One region of the Burkholderia sp. AU30198 genome, then DNA from elsewhere that is predicted to be linked to it. Evidence: riboswitches for the same ligand, from Rfam matches in the RefSeq annotation. Region 1 holds a riboswitch; the other holds the start of a gene.

The links. Region 1 has a riboswitch for cobalamin ahead of cobA (uroporphyrinogen-III C-methyltransferase). Riboswitches for the same ligand answer to the same signal wherever they lie in the genome.
Region 2: it holds a riboswitch for cobalamin, as region 1 does, so the genes downstream of both, LGN19_RS20390 (FecCD family ABC transporter permease) here and cobA (uroporphyrinogen-III C-methyltransferase) in region 1, are expected to answer to the same signal.

The regions. Positions count from the first base shown of each region.
Region 1 covers NZ_JAIZSA010000004.1:331,748-335,953, forward strand. Annotated here, with positions in the region: gene LGN19_RS12535 (DUF3857 domain-containing transglutaminase family protein) at 1-297, shown strand, start outside; gene LGN19_RS12540 (hypothetical protein) at 313-1,071, shown strand; cobalamin riboswitch at 1,156-1,393, shown strand; gene cobA (uroporphyrinogen-III C-methyltransferase) at 1,563-2,312, shown strand; gene LGN19_RS12550 (cobalamin biosynthesis protein) at 2,309-2,686, shown strand; gene cobO (cob(I)yrinic acid a,c-diamide adenosyltransferase) at 2,724-3,326, shown strand; gene LGN19_RS12560 (cobyrinate a,c-diamide synthase) at 3,329-4,206, shown strand, end outside.
Region 2 covers NZ_JAIZSA010000009.1:87,875-92,080, forward strand. Annotated here, with positions in the region: gene LGN19_RS20365 (SIMPL domain-containing protein) at 1-431, opposite strand, end outside; gene LGN19_RS20370 (EVE domain-containing protein) at 613-1,074, opposite strand; RNA gene ssrS (6S RNA) at 1,146-1,327, opposite strand; gene LGN19_RS20380 (cell division protein ZapA) at 1,408-1,722, opposite strand; gene LGN19_RS20385 (ATPase) at 1,719-2,069, opposite strand; cobalamin riboswitch at 2,224-2,475, shown strand; gene LGN19_RS20390 (FecCD family ABC transporter permease) at 2,634-3,632, shown strand; gene LGN19_RS20395 (ABC transporter ATP-binding protein) at 3,629-4,206, shown strand, end outside.

The DNA.
Region 1 (4,206 bases):
GATCGGTTGACCAGCGGGATCGCCGACCGGCGCGAACAAGCGATGCGGCTGTACGCGTGGGTCGCACGCAACATCCGTTATGTCGGCGTGTATTTCGGTGCCGGGCCGGTCGTTCCGCACCGCGCCGGCGAGGTGCTCGCCAACCGCTACGGCGACTGCAAGGATCAGGTGACGCTGCTGTCCGCCCTGCTCGATGCAAAGGGGATCGAGAGCCACACCGTGCTGGTCAATCTCGGCAACCGCTATCGGCTGCCGGCCGTACCCGATGTCCTGACGTTCAATCACGCAATCGCGTGACTGCCGGAATTCGACGTGTTTGCCGACACCACGGTCGGCGTGCTGCCGTTCGGCGCACTGCAGTTCGAGGCAAGCGGCAAGCCCGCGCTCGACACCTCGACCGGCAAGCTGATCGTCACGCCGCCGCAAAACGGCCGCAACAGCCGTTCGTCGCTGGCCTATGCGGTCAATCTCGATCGTGACGGCAATGCAACGATGACGGGCGACATCACGCTGGCCGGCCAGGAAGTCCAGCGGGCGCGCCAGATGTTCATCCACGTCCAGCCGAAGCGGCTCGCCGACGAGATGCTGCGCCGCTACGGCCTCGCGGGCGAATTGCAGATGAGCCCGCGTCATCTCGACGACCTCGACCAGCCGTTCTCGATCGCGCTGCGCGGCAATCTGAACCAGTTGGCGTTGATGCCCGGCCCCGCGGCATTTGCGATTCCGTCGCTGCCCAACTTCGGCCAGATCCGGAGCTTCGCCGATTTCGTGCTCCAGGAGAAAAGCAAGGTATTTGAAGGCGTGTGCGCTGGAACGCGGCTCGAGGAGCGCTACCGGATCACGTTGCCGGCCGACACCCACCTGCTCGCCATCCCGCCGGACGTCTCCGTACGAGCCGGGGAAATCGCCTATCAGTCCACTTATCACCGTGATGGCCGGACCGTTGACGTGACACGCGTGCTCGATCGCAACCTCGGCAGCAACGTGTGCAGCGGCGCGAAGCTCGCCGAGTGGGCGGACGCCGCGCGCAGCATCGCGAAGGATCTGAAGCGGCAGATCCTGTATCGCTAGACGCGCGGCACGGGTATCCCGCATCACGCTGACCCGGCCGCGGGGAGCGCCGGATGGGCATCCTTGCGCCGCAATGCCTGTGCTATCGTATGCGCCGCGTTCGGTGCTCGCACGCGCATTGCGCGCCTGCAGTTAAACGGGAAACAGGAGGCGGACCACCGCCCGGCCTGTGCTGTCCCCGCAACGGTACGCCGCCCGCGCGACGCGCTTCCCCGCGCACGCGCCCATGCCGCCCACGATGCCACTGCCCTTCAGCCGGGCGGGAAGGCTGCGGCCTGGCAAGCGGCCAGCCCGGATACCGGCCGACGCAAGGGGCGAGCCCGAGGCTCGCCGAACGCCCGATCCGCGGGGGACGGAGGGGGTGCGCATTCCGCCCGCTTCCGCGCGGGCTTCGTTCGATCCGTCATGCATTTCCTGTCTGCCGGCCGCCGCCGTGCCGCCCGCCTGCCCTGTTCCACTGTTTCGACACGGTGCGCGCCGTGCCGCGCCCGATGAGCCGCGCCTGGCTCATCGGCGCCGGCCCCGGCGACGCCGACCTGCTGACGCTCAAGGCCGTCCGCGCGATCGGCGCGGCGGACGTGCTGCTCGTCGACGATCTCGTGAATCCCGACGTGTTGCGCCATGCGCGTGCCGATGCGCAGATCGAGCACGTCGGCAAGCGCGGCGGTCATGCTTCGACGCCGCAGGAGACGATCGTCGCCGCGATGCTCGCGCATCTGCGCGCGGGCCGCAGCGTCGCGCGGCTCAAGGGCGGCGATCCGTTCGTGTTCGGCCGCGGCGGCGAGGAACTGGCCGCGCTCGGCGCGGCGGGATTCCCGGTCGAGGTCGTGAACGGCGTCACCGCGGGCATCGCCGCGCCGGCTGCAATCGGCATTCCGGTCACGCAACGCGGCGACGCGCAAGGCGTGATCTTCGTCACGGGCCACGGCGCGGGCGCCGACGAACCCGACTGGCGCGCGCTCGCGGCCACGCGCATGACGATCGTCATCTATATGGGCATTCGCCGCCTCGACACGATCGCAGCCGCGCTGCGTGAAGGCGGCCTGCCCGGCGATACACCGTGCGCGGCGATCGAGAACGCGACGCGCCCCGAACAGCGGCACGTGCTTGCGACGCTCGATACGCTCGTCGAACGCATCGGCGCGACGGGCATCGGCTCGCCGGCCATCGTCGTGATCGGCCGCGTCGCCGCGTTCGCCGACGATCCCGCGGTACGTGCCGCGCTCGGCAGCCGCGCATGATGCGCGTCGCGCTCGGCGTCGGTTTCCGCGCGGGCGCGACGGCCGCGCAACTCGATGCCGCGATCCGCGCAGCGCTGACGCTGTACCCGGGCGCCGAACCGGCGCTCGTCGCAACGCTCGCCGACAAGGCGCGTGCCCATGCGCTGCGCACGCTGTGCGCGCGCCGCGGCTGGCCGCTCGTCGCGTTCGACGCGGCACAACTCGCGAGCCGCCCGGAACTGGCCGCAAGCGGCCCGTCGGATGCCGCGCTCGCCCGCTTCGGCGTCGCGGGCGTGGCCGAGCCGTGCGCGCAGCTCGCGGCGCCGCACGGCCGGCTGCTGGGCCCCAAATCCATCCGGGACGGCGTGACGGTCGCACTCGCCGGCCCGCTCTGAATCCTTTGTTTCGCTTTCTTTCGACAGGACCAATCCGATGAAAACCGACGCCGAATCCCATCAACGGATGACCGAACGCCGCCGTGCGGGCCACGAGAAGAAGCAGGCCGCCGCCACCAATGAAAAGGGCCTGCTGATCGTCAACACCGGCAACGGCAAGGGCAAGAGCACGGCCGCGTTCGGCATGGCCGTGCGCGTGCTCGGCCACGGCATGCGGCTCGGCGTCGTGCAGTTCATCAAAGGCGCGCTGCACACGTCCGAGCGCGACTTCCTCGGCGCGGTGGCCGAATGCGATTTCGTGACGATGGGCGACGGCTATACGTGGAACACGCAGAACCGCGACGCCGACATCGCGACCGCGCGCAAGGGCTGGGACGAGGCGCGCCGGATGATCGAAAGCGGCGACTACCGGATGGTGATCCTCGACGAATTGAACACGGTGCTGAAGTACGAATACCTGCCGCTCGACGAAGTGCTCGCGACGCTGGCCGCGCGTCCCGATTCGGTGCACGTCGTCGTGACCGGGCGGCATGCGCCCGATGCGCTGATCGACGCGGCCGACCTCGTCACCGAAATGCGGCTCGTCAAGCATCCGTACAAGGAACAAGGCGTGAAGGCGCAGCGCGGCGTGGAGTTCTGAGCATGCCGGCCTGCCCCGCGCTGTTCGTCAGTGCACCCGCGTCGGGCCAGGGCAAGACGTCGGTGACGGCCGGCCTCGCGCGGCTGCACCGCCGGCTCGGCCGGCGCGTGCGCGTGTTCAAGACCGGGCCCGACTTTCTCGATCCGATGCTGCTCGAACGCGCGAGCGGCGCGCCCGTGCATGCGCTCGACCTCGGGATGGTCGGCGAGGCCGGCTGCCGCGCGCTGCTGGCCGATGCTGCGCGCGAGGCCGACCTGATCCTGATCGAAGGCGTGATGGGGCTGTTCGACGGTACGCCGAGCAGCGCCGACCTCGCGGCTGTGTTCGGCGTGCCGGTCGTTGCGGTGATTTCCGCGAAGTCGATGGCGCAGACGTTCGCGGCGATCGCGTTCGGGCTCGCGCGGTTCCGTCCGGGGCTGCCGTTTCATGGTGTGCTGGCGAATCGCGTCGGCTCGGAGCGGCACGCGGAACTGCTGCAACAGGCGCTGCCCGACGACCTGCGCTGGCTCGGGCACGTGCCGGCCGATGCGGGCATCGCGCTGCCGGAGCGGCATCTCGGCCTGCACCAGCCGAACGACATCGACGATCTCGATGCGCGGCTCGAGCGAGCGGCCGACGTGCTCGCGCAAACGGCGCTTGCCGAGTTGCCGCCGGCTGTTGCGTTCGCGGAACCGGATGCAGCAGCACCGCTGCCGCGTGCGCTCGCCGGCAAGCGGATCGCGGTGGCGCGCGATGTGGCTTTTTCGTTCATCTATCCGGCGAATCTCGCGTTGCTCGACGCGCTCGGTGCGCAGTTGCGATTCTTCTCGCCACTCGCCGACGAACCGGTGCCGGACGATTGCGACGCGCTGTTTCTGCCGGGCGGCTATCCGGAACTGCA
Region 2 (4,206 bases), on a different contig from region 1:
AGGTTCGACAGCTGGCCCGCAAGCTTCGACGCTGCCGCGAAATCGCGCGATTCGAGCGCGACCTCGGTGCGACCGCGCCATGCGGAGATCTTGCCGTCGCGATCGGTGCTCGGATAGACGGAGAATGCACCCGTGTGTGCGGTGACGCCCGAGACGCCCTTCGCCTGCGACAGCGCTGCGTCGGCGCGCTGGTTCAGCTGCGCGGTGAGGCTGCCCGGATCCTTGGCCTGCTGCTCGTAGAACAGCGTGATGTGGATGATGTCCTGCGGCACGTCGGTGCTGGCCTGCGACGACAGCGACAGCACGCCCGCCGGCTCCGGAAAGTGCGGGTTCGCGGTTTGCGCGTGCGCGGTGGAAGACGCGAGCGTCAACGCGACGGGAACGGCAGCGGCAAGGGCGAGCGACAGCGCGAGTGCGGATTTCTTGGTCATTGTTGGACTCCTTGTGCGAGGGCGTGCACGCGGATCGCGCGTGCACGACGCGGGCGACCCGCGCGACGAAAAAAACGACAACCGGCCTGATCGGCCGACAGCGGTTGCTTAGGCTGCGCGAAAGTGCCGCGAGTTCCGCGGCGGCGGCGCGTACTGACCAGATTTGACCTTTGGCGCGCGCCTACTTCATCAGCTTTTCGGTGATGAAGCGCCATTCGGTGCGTGTGACGGGCGTGATCGACAGCCGGTTGCCGCGTGCGAGCACGCGCATGTCGGCGAGTTCGTCGTGTTCACGCAGCGCGGCGAGCGGCACGAGCGGCGATTTTTTCACGTAGCGCACGTCGACGAGCAGCCAGCGCGGCGCTTCCTGAGTCGACTTCGGATCGTAATAGGGGCTTTTCGGATCGAACTGCGTGGGATCGGGGTAGGGCGTCGACGACACTTCGGCGAGGCCCGCGATGCCCGGCTCGGGGCAGCTCGAGTGATAGAACAGCACGCCGTCGCCGATCTTCATCGTGTCGCGCATGAAATTGCGCGCCTGATAATTGCGCACGCCCGTCCACGGCAGCGAGCGCTGCGGTGCGTTGGCGAGATCGTCGATGCTTGCTTCGTCCGGTTCGGACTTCATCAGCCAGTATTGCATGGATCGTGATCGACGCAGAAAAAGGCTGCTACAAAAGAAAACGGCACCGGGCTTTGCCCGATGCCGTTGGATAGGTCCCCGCCTTGGCCGCTAGGCCGGCATCCTGAACCTAGGGTTCAGAATTGGTCGCAGTTAGCAGCACTTCGGGTACATCAGACAGAGTGACGCGCGCGCCCGTGCTACAAATTTCCGCAACCGTGCACATGGCATTGGTTCAAGGAATATATGACCTTGGCGAACCAGGCAGGGAAGCTGACTGAACTGTGTTTCGTTGCGCCAATTTGACCACCGTTGATCGCCGAGATCAAGGGGAATCGACGCATCGATCAAACGTTACTGCGTCTCGTGCTGTGCGAGCACCGCGCCGAGCTGTTCGTTCATCTGGTGCATTGTACGACGGATTTCTTCCGCCGGAAATGCTTCACCATGCCGCACGCTCGTTTGCAACCGCAGCAATTCGGACGCGAGCGACAGCGCCGCCATCACGGCGATGCGATCGGTACCGCGTACCGAGCTGTTAGAGCGGATTTTCGACATTTCGGCGTCGACGCGCGCGACCGCTTCGAGCAGCGCTGCTTCGGTCTCGGCCGAACAGGCGAGCCGATAGGGCTGACCGAGAATCGAGACTTCGATCTGCTTGGTGCTCATGCATGTTCTCCGTGGCTGGCCGCGTCATCGCCATCCGCACGCGCCTGCGCATCCAGCAGGTCGAGCTGGTTGTCGGCTTGCTCCGCGCTTTTCGAGCGCGGCAGCTTTTCGAGAATCGCGTTCAGTTTCACCTGGGCGTCGTCGATCTTTGCCGACAGCGTGTCACGCTCGGCCTCAAGTGCATTGCGTTCGTCGCGCAGTTGCGCGAGTTCCGCGCGGACAGCGTCCGCATCCGCGCGCAATTGCGCGACCTGCTCCTCGAGCGCGAGCCGTTCCGAGTGATAGCGCTTGTTAAGCGAAATCAGACGGCCAATATTTTGAGATAATGTTTCGAGTTCGTTGAGCATTTGCTGCGTCCTCTAAAGACCCAGCATTTTAGCGCGGAATAACGCGCAATCCGACATCTGTAACGTTTCCAGTCGTAACACCCCCGCTTCTTGCCGCGAATCGGCGCGTCCCGTGCGTGTCCGGACGCTTCCTTGACGCTCGCGCGACCCGCTCCTAAACTGGCGCCGCCTCGGTGCTCGCGCGTGGAACGCGCAGTTAAACGGGAAGCAGGGCGCGGGCGCCAGGAGCCCGCCAACCTGCGCTGCCCCCGCAACGGTAAGCGGCCGCGTCCCGTGACGCAGGCCGGCTCGGGCGCGTTTCACGTGCAGGTGTTGCATGCGGACGCGGGCCACTGCGCGTCATCGCGCGGGAAGGCGAGCCGGACCGCCGCCAGCCCGGATACCGGCCGAGACGGGGAGCCCGCACGGGCTTCGTGACGCGCGGCCTGCGGGGAGGCGGGGCGCGCAACGCTTCACGGAATCTTCTTCGATGCTGACCCCAATCGTCCGCGCGGCGCTTCAGTCACGACCGGCCGGCCTCCGCAAGCGGGGGCGCCGCACGTCGTGTGCGGCGCCATGCGCGGCATGAGCGCCGCGCGCGCCACCGCGATCTGGGCCGCGCTGGCCGCGGCGGTCGCGTTGCTGTTCGTCGCGTCGCTGTCGATCGGCAGCGTGCCGATGTCGCCATGGCAGGCACTTGCGTCGCTCGTGCCGCATGGCGGCGACGCGCTGTTCGCCGACATCGTCCGCACGCTGCGTCTGCCGCGCGCGCTCGCGGGCTTCGCATGCGGCGCGCTGCTCGCGCTCGCCGGTGCGCTGCTGCAGGTGCTGTTGCGCAATCCGCTCGCGGAGCCGTACGTGCTCGGCGTATCGGGTGGCGCGGCCGGCTTCGCGCTCGTCGCGATGATCGCGGGCGGCGCGTGGTGGCTCGTCGACGCATCGGCGTTTGCCGGCTCGCTCGTGTCGGTCGCGCTCGTGCTCGGTCTCGCGCGCCGCGAGCTGTGGCGCGGCGAGTCGCGCGACGCGTCGCCGCGGCTGTTGCTCACGGGCGTCGTGATCGCGGCAGGGTGGGGCGCGCTCGTCACGCTGCTGCTGTCGCTTGCACCCGATGCACGACTGCGCGGGATCATCTTCTGGCTGACCGGCGACCTGAACGGCGTGACCGCGCCGTGGTTCGCATGGGGCGCGCTGGTGCTGGCCGCCTGCGTCGCGCTGCCGGCCGCGCCGCAACTGAACGTGCTGCTGCGCGGCGATGCGACCGCGCTCGCGCTCGGCGTGCCCGTTGCGCGCCTGCGCGTGCGGATCTATCTGGTCGCGTCGCTGGCCGCTGCGGCCGCGGTGACGACGGCCGGCACGATCGGCTTCGTCGGCCTCGTCGTGCCGCATGCACTGCGGCTCGCCTTCGGCAACGACCAGCGGATGCTGCTGCCGGCCGCGATGCTCGCGGGCGGCGGCGGCGTGATGGCGGCCGACCTGCTCGCCCGCACCGCGATCGCGCCCGCGCAACTGCCGGTCGGCGTGATGACCGCGTTGATCGGTGTGCCGGTGTTCCTTTGGATGTTGTTGAGGAGGCCGATGCGATGACGGGGGCCGCACTGCACGCCATGGCCGGCGACATGAGCTACGCGGCCGTCGACCTGACGCTGAAGGCCGGCGCGCGCACGCTGCTCGACGGCTTCACCCGGGCGTTCCGTCCCGGCGAGATCTGGTGCGTCGCCGGGCCGAACGGCGCGGGCAAGACGACACTGCTTGCGACCCTCGCCGGGCTGCAGCCGCCGGCCGGCGGACAGGTCGAGATCGACGGCCGGCCGCTTGCCGCATGGCGGCCCGAGCAGCTCGCGCAGCGCCGCGCGCTGATGCCGCAGCAACTGCACGACGTATTCAGCGCGACCGTATTCGACACGGTGCTGCTCAACCGCTTTCCGTATCTCGGCGGCTGGGGCTGGGAGCGCGACGGCGACCGCGCGGCCGCGCGCGACGCGCTGGCGACGTTCGACCTCGCCGCGCTCGCGTCGCGCGACGTGTTGTCGCTGTCGGGCGGCGAGCGGCAGCGTGTCGCGCTGGCCGCGACGCTGTGCCAGGACGCGCCGTTGATGCTACTCGACGAACCGCTCGCGCATCTCGACCTGCACCACCAGATCGATTGCCTGACCGCGCT